DNA from 2 places in the Gottfriedia sp. S16(2024) genome. Region 2 is predicted to be linked to the other one. Evidence: a T-box and tRNA genes for the amino acid it is inferred to sense, from the RefSeq annotation. Region 2 holds a T-box; the other holds one or more tRNA genes.

Region 1 (8,084 bases), 3.4 Mb from region 2:
TTAAAACATTCCATTTAAAAATATAAATTCCCATTGATGCTAAATTACTCTTTGGATATTGAGGCTTTTCTTCAAATTCTATAATATCCATTTCATCATTTGTATTCATAATCCCGAAACGGCTAGCTTCATCAATCGGAACTTCGATAACTGAAATAGATACATCTGCTTCTTTTTCAACATGATAGTCTAACATTTTACTATAATCCATCTTATAAATATGGTCACCTGAAAGAATCAACACATATTCAGGCTGATATTGCTTTATATAATTTAAATTTTGATAAATCGCACTTGCAGTACCTGTATACCATTTAACGCCAGATGCTTCTGAATATGGAGGTAAAACAGTTACCCCACCATTTAAGCGATCTAAATCCCATGCACTTCCTATACCAATATATGAGTTTAGTACTAGTGGTTGATATTGGGTTAGCACCCCAACAGTATCAATACCTGAATTTGTGCAATTACTTAAAGTAAAATCTATTATTCGATATTTACCTCCGAAAGCCACGGCTGGTTTTGCTAGTTCCTTTGTTAAAGAACTTAATCTACTCCCTTTTCCCCCTGCTAGTAACATTGCTACGCATTTTTTCTGAACCATTGCTGCTAATCCCCTTTCGCATTTTAACTGGACGTATGATTGTAAAACTAAAGGCAGGTAATGCTATTTCAATACTGTATGGTAAACCATGAAATGGTATTTCTTCTGATTCAATGGCAGAACGATTTATTTTACTATCGCCACCAAATTGTACATAGTCACTTGAAAGCAATTCTTTAAATCGCTGCTTTGCTGGTACTCCAATTCGATATGTGTCATAGGAAACTTCTCTAAAATTACAGATTACGACGACATAATCTTCTTTGTTTTTTCCTTTTCGGATAAATGAAAATACACTTTGATCTGCATTATTTGCATCAATCCATGAAAATCCATCCCAATGATTATCAACTTCATAAAGTGATTTATTTTTTTTATAAATCGATAATAACTCTTTGAAATATTTGTTCATCTTGGAATGATATTCATAATCTTTAATCATCCAATCAACTTGCTCTAAATCCTTCCACTCATCAAATTGCCCAAATTCACTTCCCATAAACAAAAGCTTCTTACCTGGATGAGCTAAATAATAACCAAATAGTACCCTTAATTGAGCAAACTTTTCCTCGTATGTACCTGGCATTTTATTTAGCAAAGATTTCTTACCATGTACTACTTCATCATGTGAAAAAGGTAAAACAAAATTTTCTGAGAAGGCATATAAAAACGAGAAAGTCATCTTATTATGATGATGCTTTCTTTCCGTTGGGTGTTTCTCCATATAAGTCAAAACATCATTCATCCAACCCATATTCCACTTAAAATTAAAACCTAATCCACCTTCGTATGTAGGTGCAGTAACTAATGGCCAATCAGTAGAATCTTCTGCAATCATTAATACTTGTGGATCATGTTCAAATACCGCTTCATTTAATTTTCTTAAAAAGTGAGTTGCAAAAGGATTCTCTTCATTTCTATTTTTCCAATATAATATATTTGCAACAGCGTCTACTCTGAAACCATCAATATGAAAATATTCCATCCAATATAAGGCGTTTGAAATAAGAAATGATTTTACTTCTGGTTTTGATAAGTCAAAATTCGCTGTTCCCCATACTTCATTTTCTCTAGCTTCATAACCTTCATATTCATATGTCGGTTCACCATCAAACATGTATAATCCGTGAGAATCCTTACAAAAATGACCAGGCACCCAATCCATAATGACTCCCAATCCTTGCTGGTGGCATTCGTCAATAAAGCTCATTAACTCATGAGGATTTCCATATCGACTAGTAGATGAAAAATATCCTACTCCTTGATACCCCCAAGAACGATCATATGGATGTTCAACTAATGGTAGTATTTCAATATGTGTAAAACCATGATCTTTTACATATGGAATTAGTTCTGCCGCTAGTTCTGCATAAGTGTAGAAATCACCGTTTTTCTTCTTTTTCCAAGACCCTAAATGTACTTCATAAATCAAAACTGGCTCTTCATATACAGACTTTTTAAATTTCTGCTTACGATATTTTGCATCTTTCCATTTATATCCCGAAAGATCATAAACGATCGAAGCTGTGCTTGGTCGTAGTTCACTATAGAAAGCAAAAGGATCACTTTTTAATAAAACATCACCCTGTTTGGTTGATATTTCATACTTGTATATCGTCCCATGACCAATTTCGGGGATATATATCGTCCAAATCCCTTGATCGTTCAACTTTTCCATTTCATGTTCAGAACCATTCCAATTATTAAAGTCCCCAACAACTGAGACACCTTTCGCATGTGGAGCCCACACTGTAAAATTAGTTCCAACTTTATTCCCTTTTTTTACTACATGTGCCCCAAAGCATTCATGGCTATGGAATAAACTTCCCTCATGGAATAAATGCACATCAAACTCAGTTGGCCGTGTCAAAAGCAACATCCTCACCTCATTACAATCTCTTAAATTCTTCTATCTCTTAATATTCTACAAATATATATATTCACCTTGTTTTTATGCAAAAAAAATTCAAAAACTTTTTTCCGAAAATGAATAACCATTCATGAAACCGTTGTCATTATTGCACTTGTCGTAAAAATGTCGAATTTGTCGAACGAATATTTACGTATATTTATACATCGTATTTTGAAATTCCCTTGTTACAATTTGTAAAAATTTGATTTTTCATAAAATTTCATACATATTTCACACTTTTATCTCATATAAACTTTATATTTAAAAAGATTTGTAGAAGACTGTCGAATTAAGTAGAAGAATTTTTTTGGGGAAAATATTTAAAAATCAACAACATATTTTATGGAAATTCAGATGCAAAATTAAAAATAATCTCTAAACCGAATTCAATTTATACGTAATACGGAAGACCAAGCAAATATAAATGTTGATTAAAATAGTGTAATTAAATTAACTGACTTACGTTAGAGGCAATTCAACAAAAATTATTGAGATCCATTTATATAGGTTCACTTCAAACTTACTAAAGCTCGTGTCAATTTCATTATTTTCCTGAACTGACTTTAAGCTCACTTAAATAACAATCGTAATATAGTAAAAAGGATCTTCGTTTTTTACGAAAATCCTTTTTTGTCATATTCTTCAATTGCTTATTAAACTTGCATTCGTTTACTTGATGATACTACACGTGAACGAATATCTGAAATTAGAAATACACCACATAAAATGACAAGAAAACCAAACAACATTCCTAATGTAATATGTTCTTTCAAAATAAGAACTCCCCAGATCATTCCAAACACAGGAATTAAAAAAGTAACACTTAATGTTTTGGTTGGCCCAACACTTTCGATAAGATAAAAGTACAATAAATAGGCTATAGCAGTACAAAATAATGCTAATCCTAGAACTGCTAATATAGCAACTCCCGAAATTTTATCTGTAAATGCAGTAAAATTTAAAAATGTAAAAGGTAAAAGTAAAATTGCAGCACCAATTTGTTGACCTGCTGCAATTGATAGTGGTGGCACTGAAGCAAATGCTTTCTTTGCATAAACACCTGCAAGTCCATATGAAATAGTCGACAAAACTGCAAGTCCAATTGCTATTTTAACATCATAAGTAAACGGAATTGAACTCCACCCTACTAACAAAATCACTCCTATTACTCCCACTATTATTCCAATCCACTTTCGCATACTCAACTTTTCTTTCGTCCATAAAAAGACAACAAGCGCTGTAAATAATGGCGTCAAAGAGTTTAGAATGGATGACATTGAGGCTGTCAGATGCAATGCTGATGTAGCAATTAATGTAAATGGAATTGCTGCATTTAATGCCCCTATTATTAAATATTGTCTCCATCTCTTTTTAAAGTGTAATGACTTTTTAGTAATGACCAAATATAGCACCAGGGTGAACGCAGCAATTGTTACTCTTCCTTGTATTGTTAAAATTGGTCCAAAAACTGGTGAAGCTATTCGAATAAATAAAAATGAAGCTCCCCATAATGCAGCTAAGCTTAATAAAGCTATTCCATCTTTTAATTTCATTTATTTAACCCCTTTCTGAATATGGTTGGAGTGTTATGAAAATGATGACGAAACATGCTTGAAAAATGTGCCGAGCTTTTAAAGCCAAGTTTATGCGCTATTTCAGTTATAGTTTTCTCAGTATCTTGTAACAATCCTAAAGCTTCTATCATTCTTAACTTAGTTGCGTATTCTAACGGTGATAAACCTGTGGATTTTTTAAATAATCTTTGCAAGTGAAATTTACTTACTCCCACTTCCTTTGCTAACCGATCCAATGTTAAGCTATTTCGATATTCTTTTTCAATAAAATGTTTAGCTGATAAAATAATATCCTCCTCATTTGTGTGAAGTAAATCAGGGCGACACCTTTTACATGGACGGTATCCTTCGTTAATTGCCAAGGAAAATGACGGATAATATGATACATTTTCTTTTAATGGAGTTCTTGACTTACACGAAGGTTTACAACAAATACCAGTGGACTTAACTGCATATATAAACACTCCATCGTAGTTTTCATCGCATGATTCAACTGCATTCCACATGACCTCATTATTTAATCCGTTCATTTAATCACCTCATCTTTAGCTATTCACATTTTAACACTAAGATATTGCGCTTGCTTTCAATTTCTTGCTTTCTATTTCTATAGAAGAAGGATAATAGTTAATAGATCAACTGATGATGTTTAGATTTAAAATGAGTGAAAAGGATATTAGTATTGAAAAATAAGGATATGTGACCCAAATGAAGAATAATGGAAAAGAGGAATAGCAAACCCGTGGAGAGCTAGGACTACGATGTGCTGTTTCTATTACTTTATTTGTAAAATTGACAGCAAACATATTACAACTATAAGAGCTCCCTCCCTGTACATCCTAAAATGAAAGAAGAACACTCTAATATATGAAGAAAGGCGTATTCAATTAAATGTCGTTCACTAAAGTCCTAAAAAAGACAAATAAAAAACTCAGTTACCTGTGTTATCACAAATAACTGAGCTTTAGTTATGACCCGTACGGGACTCGAACCCGTGTTACCGCCGTGAAAGGGCGGTGTCTTAACCGCTTGACCAACGGGCCAAAAAAAAATATGGCAGAGAAGAAGGGATTCGAACCCTCGCACCGGTTACCCGATCTACACCCTTAGCAGGGGCGCCCCTTGAGCCACTTGGGTACTTCTCTATCATATGGCTCCGCAGGTAGGGTTCGAACCTACGACCACTCGGTTAACAGCCGAGTGCTCTACCACTGAGCTACTGCGGAAAAACTAATTATAAAAATTAATGGTGGGCCTAAATGGACTCGAACCATCGACCTCACGCTTATCAGGCGTGCGCTCTAACCAGCTGAGCTATAGGCCCATTAAATTTTATAAAAAGCGGGTGATGGGAATCGAACCCACGACCGAAGCTTGGAAGGCTTCTATTTTACCATTAAACTACACCCGCAAAATATGGGGCGACCGATGGGAATCGAACCCACGAGTGTCGGAACCACAATCCGATGCGTTAACCACTTCGCCACGACCGCCATAAAGAGTGCCGACTAGAGGACTTGAACCCCCAACCTACTGATTACAAGTCAGTTGCTCTACCAATTGAGCTAAGTCGGCTTATTATTATAATCATTTTTTTATTTAAGATGGTGGCTCGGGACGGAATCGAACCGCCGACACGAGGATTTTCAGTCCTCTGCTCTACCGACTGAGCTACCGAGCCAACTTAAATGGCGGTCCCGACCGGGATCGAACCGGCGATCTCCTGCGTGACAGGCAGGCATGTTAACCGCTACACCACGGGACCATTTGGTTGCGGGGACAGGATTTGAACCTGCGACCTTCGGGTTATGAGCCCGACGAGCTACCAGACTGCTCCACCCCGCGATAATGTGGATACTATTTAATATAGTTCCAATAAAGTTATTTTGTTAAGACCATCCCAATCTCAGGATGATTATGCAAGTAGCAGCTCGATTGGTATGCTGAAGTAATTTCTTCGAAGCATATTCGTTCGTGCTCCACCCCGCGATAATGTGGATACTAACTAAGTTAGTTCCATTTATATAAAGTTTAATAAAAATGGAGGAGTAAGAGGGATTCGAACCCCCGCGGGCTGTTACACCCCTGTCGGTTTTCAAGACCGATCCCTTCAGCCAGACTTGGGTATTACTCCATTATAAGTGGTGGACCTTGTAGGACTCGAACCTACGACCGGACGGTTATGAGCCGTCTGCTCTAACCAGCTGAGCTAAAGGTCCTTAAATAAGTAGCGGCGGAGGGAGTCGAACCCACGACCTCACGGGTATGAACCGTACGCTCTAGCCAGCTGAGCTACACCGCCATAATAAATTAATTTAAGTTCTTCAAGTGGAGCCTAGCGGGATCGAACCGCTGACCTCCTGCGTGCAAGGCAGGCGCTCTCCCAGCTGAGCTAAGGCCCCATGTTTTAAATGGTCGGGAAGACAGGATTTGAACCTGCGACCCCCTGGTCCCAAACCAGGTGCTCTACCAAGCTGAGCCACTTCCCGTTCAGAATTACAGGTGAAACAATATGGCGCGCCCGAAAGGACTCGAACCCATAACCTTTTGATCCGTAGTCAAACGCTCTATCCAATTGAGCTACGGGCGCATATTATAAAAATGGTACCGAGGGCCGGACTCGAACCGGCACGGGGTCAACCCCCGCAGGATTTTAAGTCCTGTGTGTCTGCCATTCCACCACCCCGGCAGCATATATGGAGCGGAAGACGGGGCTCGAACCCGCGACCCCAACCTTGGCAAGGTTGTATTCTACCACTGAACTACTTCCGCATATACTGTTTAACAAGATAAATGGTGCGGGTGAAGGGACTCGAACCCCCACACCGAAGTACTAGATCCTAAGTCTAGCGCGTCTGCCAATTCCGCCACACCCGCAAATATTTTCTTTTTAGAAAATGGTGAGCCATGAAGGATTCGAACCTTCGACCCTCTGATTAAAAGTCAGATGCTCTACCTACTGAGCTAATGGCTCATAAAGAGTGCCGACTAGAGGACTTGAACCCCCAACCTACTGATTACAAGTCAGTTGCTCTACCAATTGAGCTAAGTCGGCATATGGTGGAGGATGACGGGCTCGAACCGCCGACCCCCTGCTTGTAAGGCAGGTGCTCTCCCAGCTGAGCTAATCCTCCATCAAACCAAGCGACGTTCTACTCTCACAGGGGGAAACCCCCAACTACCATCGACGCTGAAGAGCTTAACTGCCGTGTTCGGTATGGGAACGGGTGTGACCTCTTCGCTATCATCACTTGATTCATTTTCTTTAGGACATTAATTATTATATCAAATTTCATTTAAAAGTCAATAACTTTCTTCGATTTTTTTTATAATAATTTTTGTACCTTCAAAACTAGATAATGTCATTATCAAACTTGTTAGTTAAGTCCTCGACCGATTAGTATCAGTCAGCTCCACGTGTCACCACGCTTCCACCTCTGACCTATCAACCTGATCGTCTCTCAGGGGTCTTACTAGCTTAACGCTATGGGAAATCTCATCTTGAGGGGGGCTTCATGCTTAGATGCTTTCAGCACTTATCCCTTCCACACATAGCTACCCAGCCATGCTCTTGGCAGAACAACTGGTACACCAGCGGTGTGTCCATCCCGGTCCTCTCGTACTAAGGACAGATCCTCTCAAATTTCCTGCGCCCACGACGGATAGGGACCGAACTGTCTCACGACGTTCTGAACCCAGCTCGCGTACCGCTTTAATGGGCGAACAGCCCAACCCTTGGGACCGACTACAGCCCCAGGATGCGATGAGCCGACATCGAGGTGCCAAACCTCCCCGTCGATGTGGACTCTTGGGGGAGATAAGCCTGTTATCCCCGGGGTAGCTTTTATCCGTTGAGCGATGGCCCTTCCATGCGGAACCACCGGATCACTAAGCCCGACTTTCGTCCCTGCTCGACTTGTAGGTCTCGCAGTCAAGCTCCCTTATGCCTTTACACTCTTCGAATGATTTCCAACCATTCTGAGGGAACCTT
Region 2 (8,084 bases):
AATCATTCTTACATTATCTTACCACAAACTTGGAAATAATTTGATATTGAGAAATTAGAGAAAATTAAATGATCTATCTAACAAAAAGAACACAAATCGAAGGATTCGTGCTCTTTTGATTATTTTACTTATAAATTTACCTAAAACTCTGTTGGTGTACCCTGATGGAAATACATCTTCCATTGACCATCTTTAAACTTCCAAATTGAATTACGTAAGGAATGTTGTTTTTTTACTTCATTAAATATTCGATAAGTCACTAAGGTAATTTCTTCTGATAATGGATGAATTTCAAAATCACTTAATGTCATTTTTACGATTCCAATGCCATTTTCTAATTGATCATCTTTATATAAAACTCTTCCTGAACTCCCGAATTCAAAAAATTCATCAGCTAGTAAATTTTTTAATTCAGTTTGTGAAGTGCGAATCTCTGGTTTAAGCAATTTTTCTTCTAACATACATAGATGCTCTTTTAAAAAATGTAAACCTTCCATCATTCATTCACCTTCTTCGTTTTATATAGATTGATTTTTAATTAGTAAGCTTTACCCCAATAAACCATTACATCCGTTTTCTTTGCACAGCATACACATGTATCAGAAATTTGTTCTTGTTCAAATGGTATACATCTAGATGTTAACCCAGCTTCTTCTTTAATTTGTTCTTCACATGCAAGATCCCCGCACCACATTGCCTTAATAAAGCCTTGTTTTTCTTCACTGATTTGTTTTAACTCATCCATAGATGTAGCTTCAAATGTTTTTTCTGTACGGTTGTTTAATGCTTTTTCGTATAGAGCTATTTGGATTTCTTCAAGTAATTTTGTAATATTTTCTTCTAAAGCGTCTAATGAAACGATCGTTTTTTCTCGCGTGTCACGTCTTACTAAAACTGCTTGATTCTTTTCGATATCTTTTGGGCCAATTTCAACACGAACTGGAATTCCTTTCATTTCATATTCGTTAAATTTCCAGCCTGGCATCTTATCAGAAGTATCAATTTTTACTCGAGCAATTTTTGAAATACGGTTTTTTAATTCAGTTGCTTTTTCAATAACGCCTTCTTTATGTTGAGCAATTGGAATGACCATTACTTGAGTTGGAGCAACTTTTGGAGGTAATACTAATCCGCTGTTATCACCGTGAACCATAATTAATGCGCCGATTACTCTTGTTGTCATACCCCAAGAAGTTTGGTGTACATATTGTCTTTTAGAGTTTTTATCTGTGTATTGAATATCAAATGCTTTTGCAAATCCATCTCCAAAGTTATGAGATGTACCACTTTGTAATGCTTTCCCATCGTGCATTAAGCTTTCAATTGTATAAGTAGCTTTTGCACCAGCGAATTTTTCTTTTTCTGTTTTTTGACCTTTAATAACAGGAATTGCTAAGAAGTCTTCTAAGAAATTAGCATAAACATTTAGCATTTGGATTGTTTCTGCTTGTGCTTCTTCAGCGGTTGCATGTGCTGTATGACCTTCTTGCCATAAGAATTCAGTCGTTCTTAAAAATGGTCTTGTTGTTTTTTCCCAACGTACAACTGAGCACCATTGATTATATAATTTTGGTAAGTCATTATAGCTTTCAACTGTTTTTGAAAAATGCTCACAAAATAGTGTTTCTGATGTAGGACGAACTGCTAATGGTTCAGCTAATTCATCGTGACCACCGTGCGTTACCCAAGCCACTTCAGGTGCAAATCCTTCTACATGATCAGCTTCTTTTTGTAATAAAGATTTAGGGATAAATAATGGCATATATACATTTTCATGATCTGTTTGTTTAAATTGAAAATCTAATTCTTTTTGGATATTTTCCCATAATGCATAACCATAAGGTCTTATAATCATACAGCCTTTAACACTTGAGTAATCGACTAATTCTGCTTTTTTTACGATATCTGTGTACCATTGTGCAAAATCAACATCCATATCTGTAATTGCTTCAACAAATTTTTTTGTAGTCATTTTCTCTACTCCTAATCATTTTTTAGAAAATAAAAAACGCGCGAGAATAATCTAGAAGGGACCATTCTCGGCGTTACCACCCTAATTACTATATAGAAAATACGAAATAAGCGAATGATAAACAAAAAACGCCATGAATGATCAAAAGGGACCATTCATGGCGTTACCACCCTACTTATTATGTAAAAGCTCTACATAATCTCTTAACATCTTTAACGGGAAAACCGCTGTAGCCTACTTTTATTTCGGTACAGAGACTCCAAGGCTGGTTCAGAATACTTGCTTTAGGAATTTGCAGCGACCATTCCCTCTCTAAAAAGCTTATAAACTTACTATTCCTTTTCTAAGTCGTTTATTAATTTAAAGTTATAATACGTGAACAAATTATATCTGTCAATGTGTATTATGCCCATTTTTTTAAAATTTCTTACATTTCTTACTATATTGCCTCATTTTTTACTTCTTTTGTTCGTTTCTTGGGTAAGGGAACTTCAGATAACAGCATCCCGCCTACAATAAAAGTCCCACCGATAATTGTTTGGATCGATAATGTTTCATTGGCAAAAAGTACTGCTGTAAATGCTGCAAAAACAGGTTCGAAAATAAAAATTAGTGCTGCTTTCGTAGAAGAAATATGTTGCTGAGCAAACATTTGAACCCAAAACGCGATACTCGTACAGAAGATTGCAGTGACAACCACTGCAAAGATGAATGTCGGATTGACCCAAAGTTCTTTTGAAAAAGAAACGGAAGTATCTTCAAAAATTAGAGAGAAAATCGTACTACTAATGCCAACTGTTGCTAGTTGAATCGTTGTAAAGGTGAGCGGATCCATTTGCTTCGTATATTTACCTGATAAAATAATATGGAATGCAAACGCAATCGACCCAATTAGTGTTAGTACATCTCCAAGATTAATAGAGAATGAATCACCTAAAGTTAAGAAACTTAGTCCTAGTAATGCAATTAAACATGCAATGACAGTAGACCAGTTTGACCGTTCTTTATAGACTAAATATAAAAGAACAGGTACTAATACAACACATAGACCAGTAATAAAACCTGATTTTGATGAAGTTGTATACTTCAATCCAAATGTTTGAAGTAAATATCCTAAAAACAACATGAATCCAATACCACTAGTAATAACGATTTGCTTTACCGTTACTTTAGTTTTTTGTTTTCTTTTTACTAGAAATGGTAAAAGGACTAAAGTTGCGAGGATAAATCGAAATGCGTTAAATGCAAACGGTTCAACGTATGCAATCGCATTTTGGACTACTACAAATGTTGTGCCCCAAAGTAATGTTACGATAATTAATGAGATGGTAGCTATTCTATCTATTCTCAGGTCTCTCATCCCCTCTCCATATAGTTGGTACCATAAAATTGGAAGTAAAGAAAACTCGTTGATTGACGAGTTTAATTGACAACTACTTTGAAATCACTTCATTGTTGCCAATTTATTCCCACTTAACCTAAAAAAAGATGTGATATTCACACATCCAAGTACTTTAAATTTTATAGGTTCCACATTAAATTATATTTTTATTTTATCATAGTGTGTAATGAATTTGTCTTATAACTGTAAAATTTCTCTATCTTATGATAGTTTTAATGGAAATTTTGTCCAAAACTTGATTTGTTTATGATTGACTCAACGAATCCTCATCCATATACTTAAATACAGAAAAATAGGAAAAGGTGATTGGATGGATTTTGAAATTACATATTTATCGTTTTATGTTGTTACTGTTGAAGGTAAAGGTGAACAATCCGATAAACGATATAAACATTTCCAAACATTAGATGAATCAATGTTTGAAGAAAGCGCATTGAAAGGCTTTTTAGAAGGGGAACTTGAACGAATTGTAAATCGAAAAGTTGAAAGACATCCAAAATCTGATTCTGTACCAACAAAGTTAGGTCATTTTATCGTCGAAGAAGGCCACTCTTTAGATTCAAATCCAAATTATAATTTATTCCAGCGAATACGTGATGCTAAATCGATTGAAGATTTTAAAGCAGAAAATGAGACTTTAGTCATAAATTACATTGATACAAGTGCAGTTCGCGGAGGAGCATTTTTAGTGATTCAGGCAAAGCTAAGAAAATATTTTGATGATCCATTCTTATTTGTACTAAAATGTGATTTTGAACCGAAAGTTGCATCCATTGCAGATGAATCTACTCTCATTAAAACAGTTGAAATGGCGATTACAACGAAAAATATGAAATCGATTCAATACCCTTATATGGAAGAATTAGGGATGATCTCAGAGAGTGAATTGAAAATACACCAAGCATCTCACGCAAGATATTTTGAAGACTTTTTAAAATTTGTTTCCTATTCCGAATCAATGCCTACAATTGTAAAATCTCAAGTAATGGAAATGGTTTACGACAAAATTGAGGACGTTTTTGAAGAGGAAAGTGTTGAAAGACAACAATTCGATGCAGCAATGGAAGTTTGGGCAGCAAGTCCTAAACGTGAAATTCAAGAGCATTTTACACCCAATGAAGTAATCGAAGCAGCGGCACAAATCGTGGAACATACACCAGAAATTGAATTATCATTTAAAGCGGATCACTTTTCTGTTAAAGGATTACTAGCTGATTTTGGTGATAACCTCCATATAGCGAAAGTAAACGGTCGATATGTCGTTATTTTAGAAGCAGATACATTGCAATTTGAGAAGGGATTTTCTCCGATTGAGTTTCTGAAGCCGGACGAATTGGATGATGTAATTGAGCGAATTGGTCAGAAAGTAAATATTCCAGGATATTGACCGATCGAATAACTCAATTAAAAAATAATGAATGTAATAAAAAATTAAAAGACAGTTGGCTATTACTAGCTAACTGTCTTTTTGATTTCATCTAAATTTCTTTAGAGAGTCGACATTTAAAATAAACGACTTAGAATCTTAGTAAAAACATTCTTGGCGGTCTTCAAATTAAATCATTTCTTAAGCATCATATATATGTTTTAATAGTGAGTTTACTTTTACATTAGCTTTTTTAATTGATAACTTAAATAAATAAGAAAACAATTTAAATATACTATATCCAATTAACGTTCCTGTAAAATTAAATAGGACGTCATTAATATCAACAACTCTAAAAGTGAAACCATTAAGTAGTCCAATAATTCCTTGTAAAGACTCAATTGTGACTCCTATTAATAATCCAGATAGGACTATTTTTTTAAATGTACTTTTTGTAATAAAAGGAAGTCCAAAACCAAATGGTATTGTCATCAAAACATTTAGTAAAGAAGTCTCAAAATCCTCCATTGTAAGATTTATAAGAGGAACTAGATTAATCGATAAATGTAATCCGATGATATCTTTATAAGTTTGAGATACATAGATTGGAAATTGAGTATAGTTTAAAACAGTACATAAATAAATATACATAATAGAGAAAAAAAGTAAATATACAATATCCTTTTTGAATTTTATCTTTAAAACAAATAATATCATTAAAAATATAATTATGAATCCATACATAATCCAACCATTAAAAAAAAATGCCTTTTCCATATAAGTGTATCTCCTTCAAATCAAACGGTATTTTTTTGAACGTTTATAAATATATATAATTATTTTTTAGAATGCCAAATAACCTATCATTTTGTTTATATAACTTAACACTTCAAATTTTAACATTTTATTACAAATTTGGAATATTTTTATATGAATTGTAGAAAATTTGTAAAAGTTATATTGTGATTTGTTGATAAACTATTATGCATGTCCTTACTAAAATAAATAGTGAGCCACAAATGCGCCCCATAATCATCATTACGTTAATTATCTACTTTCCTCTAAAAATCGTTTAATTCAAATCTATTTTCGCATCCTTCTCTCATATCCGGTCTGTCATGGTTCCTATATTGAATACATCGTTTAAAAACATGATGCTCCACCTGTACCTATACTACGATTATCCTCATGATTTCCCTCTATCATTAACTTTTAATTTTTTAAAATTAAACCTAGGCCACCAATTTATAAAATCTTACTATTCCTACTATTGTCTTTAAATCTTTCCTCTTATTAGATTTTTTTAGTTTTTTATCTTAATATAATATATGTTAACTAAAATAAATATTTAGTTGACATATAATTTAAGTTTCATTAATATGATAATAGTTATCAGAAAATTGACAGTAGGAGAATTAAAATGAAAATCAAAGAAATTACATTTGTAGCAATGTTTGCAGCAGTTATGGGTGTCCTTGGACAAGTTCCTCCGATTATGTTATCCTTTACACCAGTTCCTATTACATTACAAACACTTGGCGTTATTTTAACTGGTGGTGTTTTAGGTGCTAGATTAGGTGCACTAAGCCAAACCATCTTTTTATTACTAGTTGCAGTAGGAATGCCGCTTCTATCCGGTGGTCGTGGTGGTTTTAGTGTATTTGCGGGACCAAGTGTTGGTTATTTAATTTCATGGCCAATTACGGCTTTTGTAATTGGGTATTTATTATCTCGATTTAAAACGTTAAAATTAAAGCATGTCTTATTGATTAACTTGACTGTTGGAATTCTATTAATCTATTTAATCGGTATCCCAATTCAAGCGGTTATTATGGGAATTCCAGTTATGACAGCGGTTAAATTAAGTTTAGTTTATATTCCAGGAGATATTTTAAAAGCTATTCTTGCTTCAATTTTAGTATTCAAACTAAGACAGCAACCAGTTTTTTCAAGCTCATTGACAAAAAACTATTCAAATCAATCAGCTAAAAATATGTAAATCTTTTGGGACACTCTTGTTGTGTCTCTTTTTTATAGGGGTGATTTTAAATGGCAAATATTACAGAATCATATCAAAAAAACGCTATATTGTCGCCTGACAAAATTGCGATACATACGAGTAATCAACAAATCAGTTATAAGGAATGGAATCAATTAATTAATCAAACAGCTAATTGGCTTCACTCTCACCAATCTAAAACAATAGGTATCCTTTTACCAAATGGTATCCCGTTTTTGCAGATGTTTGCAGGAGCTTCTAAAGCGGGTTGGATCGCTGTTCCGTATGATATGAAATGGAATCTAGCGGATTTAGAAAAAAGGGTAAAGCTTTCGAATCCTTCTATCATTGTTACAACAAAAGAAATGTACAATAAGATAAATCCGATCATTCCAAATGTTAAGGTTTTAGATGATATCTTACTAGAAATTGCTAAATTTGATTCCTTATCTTCAATCGAAATAAATGAGAACCTACCTTTCTATGTGGGATTTACTTCAGGTACAACCGGTAGCCCGAAAGCATTTATTCGTTCACAAGATTCATGGGTTTCTAGTTTTGATTGCAATCGCTTTGACTTTGGATTAGATGAATCGGATCAAACTCTTATACCTGGAGCTTTAATCCATTCACATTTTCTATATGGTGCGATTAGTACCTTATATTTAGGAGGAACAGTTATTCTTTTAGAAAAATTTTCTCCTTTAAACGTAATATCACGAATCAATTCTTTTCCGATTACTACAATTTATGTTGTTCCGACAATGATTGAAGCATTAATAAAAGAAGGTATTCAAGTCGATCAATCGATGAAAATCCTTTCGTCCGGTGCTAAGTGGACCGAAAAATCCAAAATCGAATTTCGACATTTGTTTCCTGCTATGACGATTTACGAATTTTTTGGCGCTAGTGAATTAAGCTTTATTACCGTTTTGTCTGATCGAGACGGTGACCATAAGGCAAAAACTGTTGGGAAACCTTGTTATGGTGTCGAGTTACAAATTCGCAGACCAGACCAAGAGTTAGCTAAACCGAATGAAACTGGAAAAATATATGTGAAAAGTAAGTATTTAATAGATGGATATTTTGAAGAAAATCAAAGAACTATTCATTCAATTCAAGATAATGACGGTTGGGCTACTGTACATGATATGGGCTATATTGATGAAGACGGGTTTTTAACAATAAACGGTCGTGAAAAAAATATGATTCTATACGGAGGGATTAATATATTTCCTGAAGAAATCGAAAAGGTTATATCTCTTCATCCGGATGTCGAGGAAGTTGCAGTAGTTGGTCTTTCAAATCCGTATTGGGGTCAGATTGTTGCTGCAGTTATCAAAGG

What was found. The T-box of region 2 lies ahead of proS (proline--tRNA ligase). A T-box ahead of a tRNA ligase gene usually reads a tRNA of that ligase, here a tRNA-Pro.
Region 1: it encodes a tRNA-Pro, which carries the amino acid that the T-box ahead of proS (proline--tRNA ligase) is inferred to sense. The anticodon was not compared.

Annotation. Positions count from the first base shown of each region.
Region 1 is NZ_JBFLUO010000001.1:409,956-418,039, forward strand. It holds gene AB1282_RS02120 (glucose-1-phosphate adenylyltransferase) at 1-607, opposite strand, end outside; gene glgB (1,4-alpha-glucan branching protein GlgB) at 555-2,486, opposite strand; gene AB1282_RS02130 (DMT family transporter) at 3,173-4,072, opposite strand; gene AB1282_RS02135 (bifunctional transcriptional activator/DNA repair enzyme AdaA) at 4,069-4,623, opposite strand; tRNA gene AB1282_RS02140 (tRNA-Glu) at 5,065-5,136, opposite strand; tRNA gene AB1282_RS02145 (tRNA-Ser) at 5,148-5,238, opposite strand; tRNA gene AB1282_RS02150 (tRNA-Asn) at 5,245-5,319, opposite strand; tRNA gene AB1282_RS02155 (tRNA-Ile) at 5,341-5,417, opposite strand; tRNA gene AB1282_RS02160 (tRNA-Gly) at 5,434-5,504, opposite strand; tRNA gene AB1282_RS02165 (tRNA-His) at 5,511-5,586, opposite strand; tRNA gene AB1282_RS02170 (tRNA-Thr) at 5,596-5,668, opposite strand; tRNA gene AB1282_RS02175 (tRNA-Phe) at 5,699-5,774, opposite strand; tRNA gene AB1282_RS02180 (tRNA-Asp) at 5,783-5,858, opposite strand; tRNA gene AB1282_RS02185 (tRNA-Met) at 5,862-5,938, opposite strand; tRNA gene AB1282_RS02190 (tRNA-Ser) at 6,135-6,227, opposite strand; tRNA gene AB1282_RS02195 (tRNA-Ile) at 6,236-6,312, opposite strand; tRNA gene AB1282_RS02200 (tRNA-Met) at 6,322-6,395, opposite strand; tRNA gene AB1282_RS02205 (tRNA-Ala) at 6,423-6,495, opposite strand; tRNA gene AB1282_RS02210 (tRNA-Pro) at 6,506-6,582, opposite strand; tRNA gene AB1282_RS02215 (tRNA-Arg) at 6,607-6,683, opposite strand; tRNA gene AB1282_RS02220 (tRNA-Leu) at 6,696-6,782, opposite strand; tRNA gene AB1282_RS02225 (tRNA-Gly) at 6,791-6,865, opposite strand; tRNA gene AB1282_RS02230 (tRNA-Leu) at 6,888-6,970, opposite strand; tRNA gene AB1282_RS02235 (tRNA-Lys) at 6,992-7,067, opposite strand; tRNA gene AB1282_RS02240 (tRNA-Thr) at 7,076-7,148, opposite strand; tRNA gene AB1282_RS02245 (tRNA-Val) at 7,152-7,227, opposite strand; rRNA gene rrf (5S ribosomal RNA) at 7,233-7,348, opposite strand; rRNA gene AB1282_RS02255 (23S ribosomal RNA) at 7,471-8,084, opposite strand, start outside.
Region 2 is NZ_JBFLUO010000001.1:3,820,185-3,828,268, reverse strand. It holds gene AB1282_RS18095 (DUF4440 domain-containing protein) at 141-497, opposite strand; gene proS (proline--tRNA ligase) at 539-1,972, opposite strand; T-box leader at 2,116-2,327, opposite strand; gene AB1282_RS18085 (DMT family transporter) at 2,412-3,332, opposite strand; gene AB1282_RS18080 (DUF3900 domain-containing protein) at 3,685-4,761, shown strand; gene AB1282_RS18075 (VanZ family protein) at 4,942-5,517, opposite strand; gene AB1282_RS18070 (biotin transporter BioY) at 6,161-6,739, shown strand; gene AB1282_RS18065 (AMP-binding protein) at 6,790-8,084, shown strand, end outside.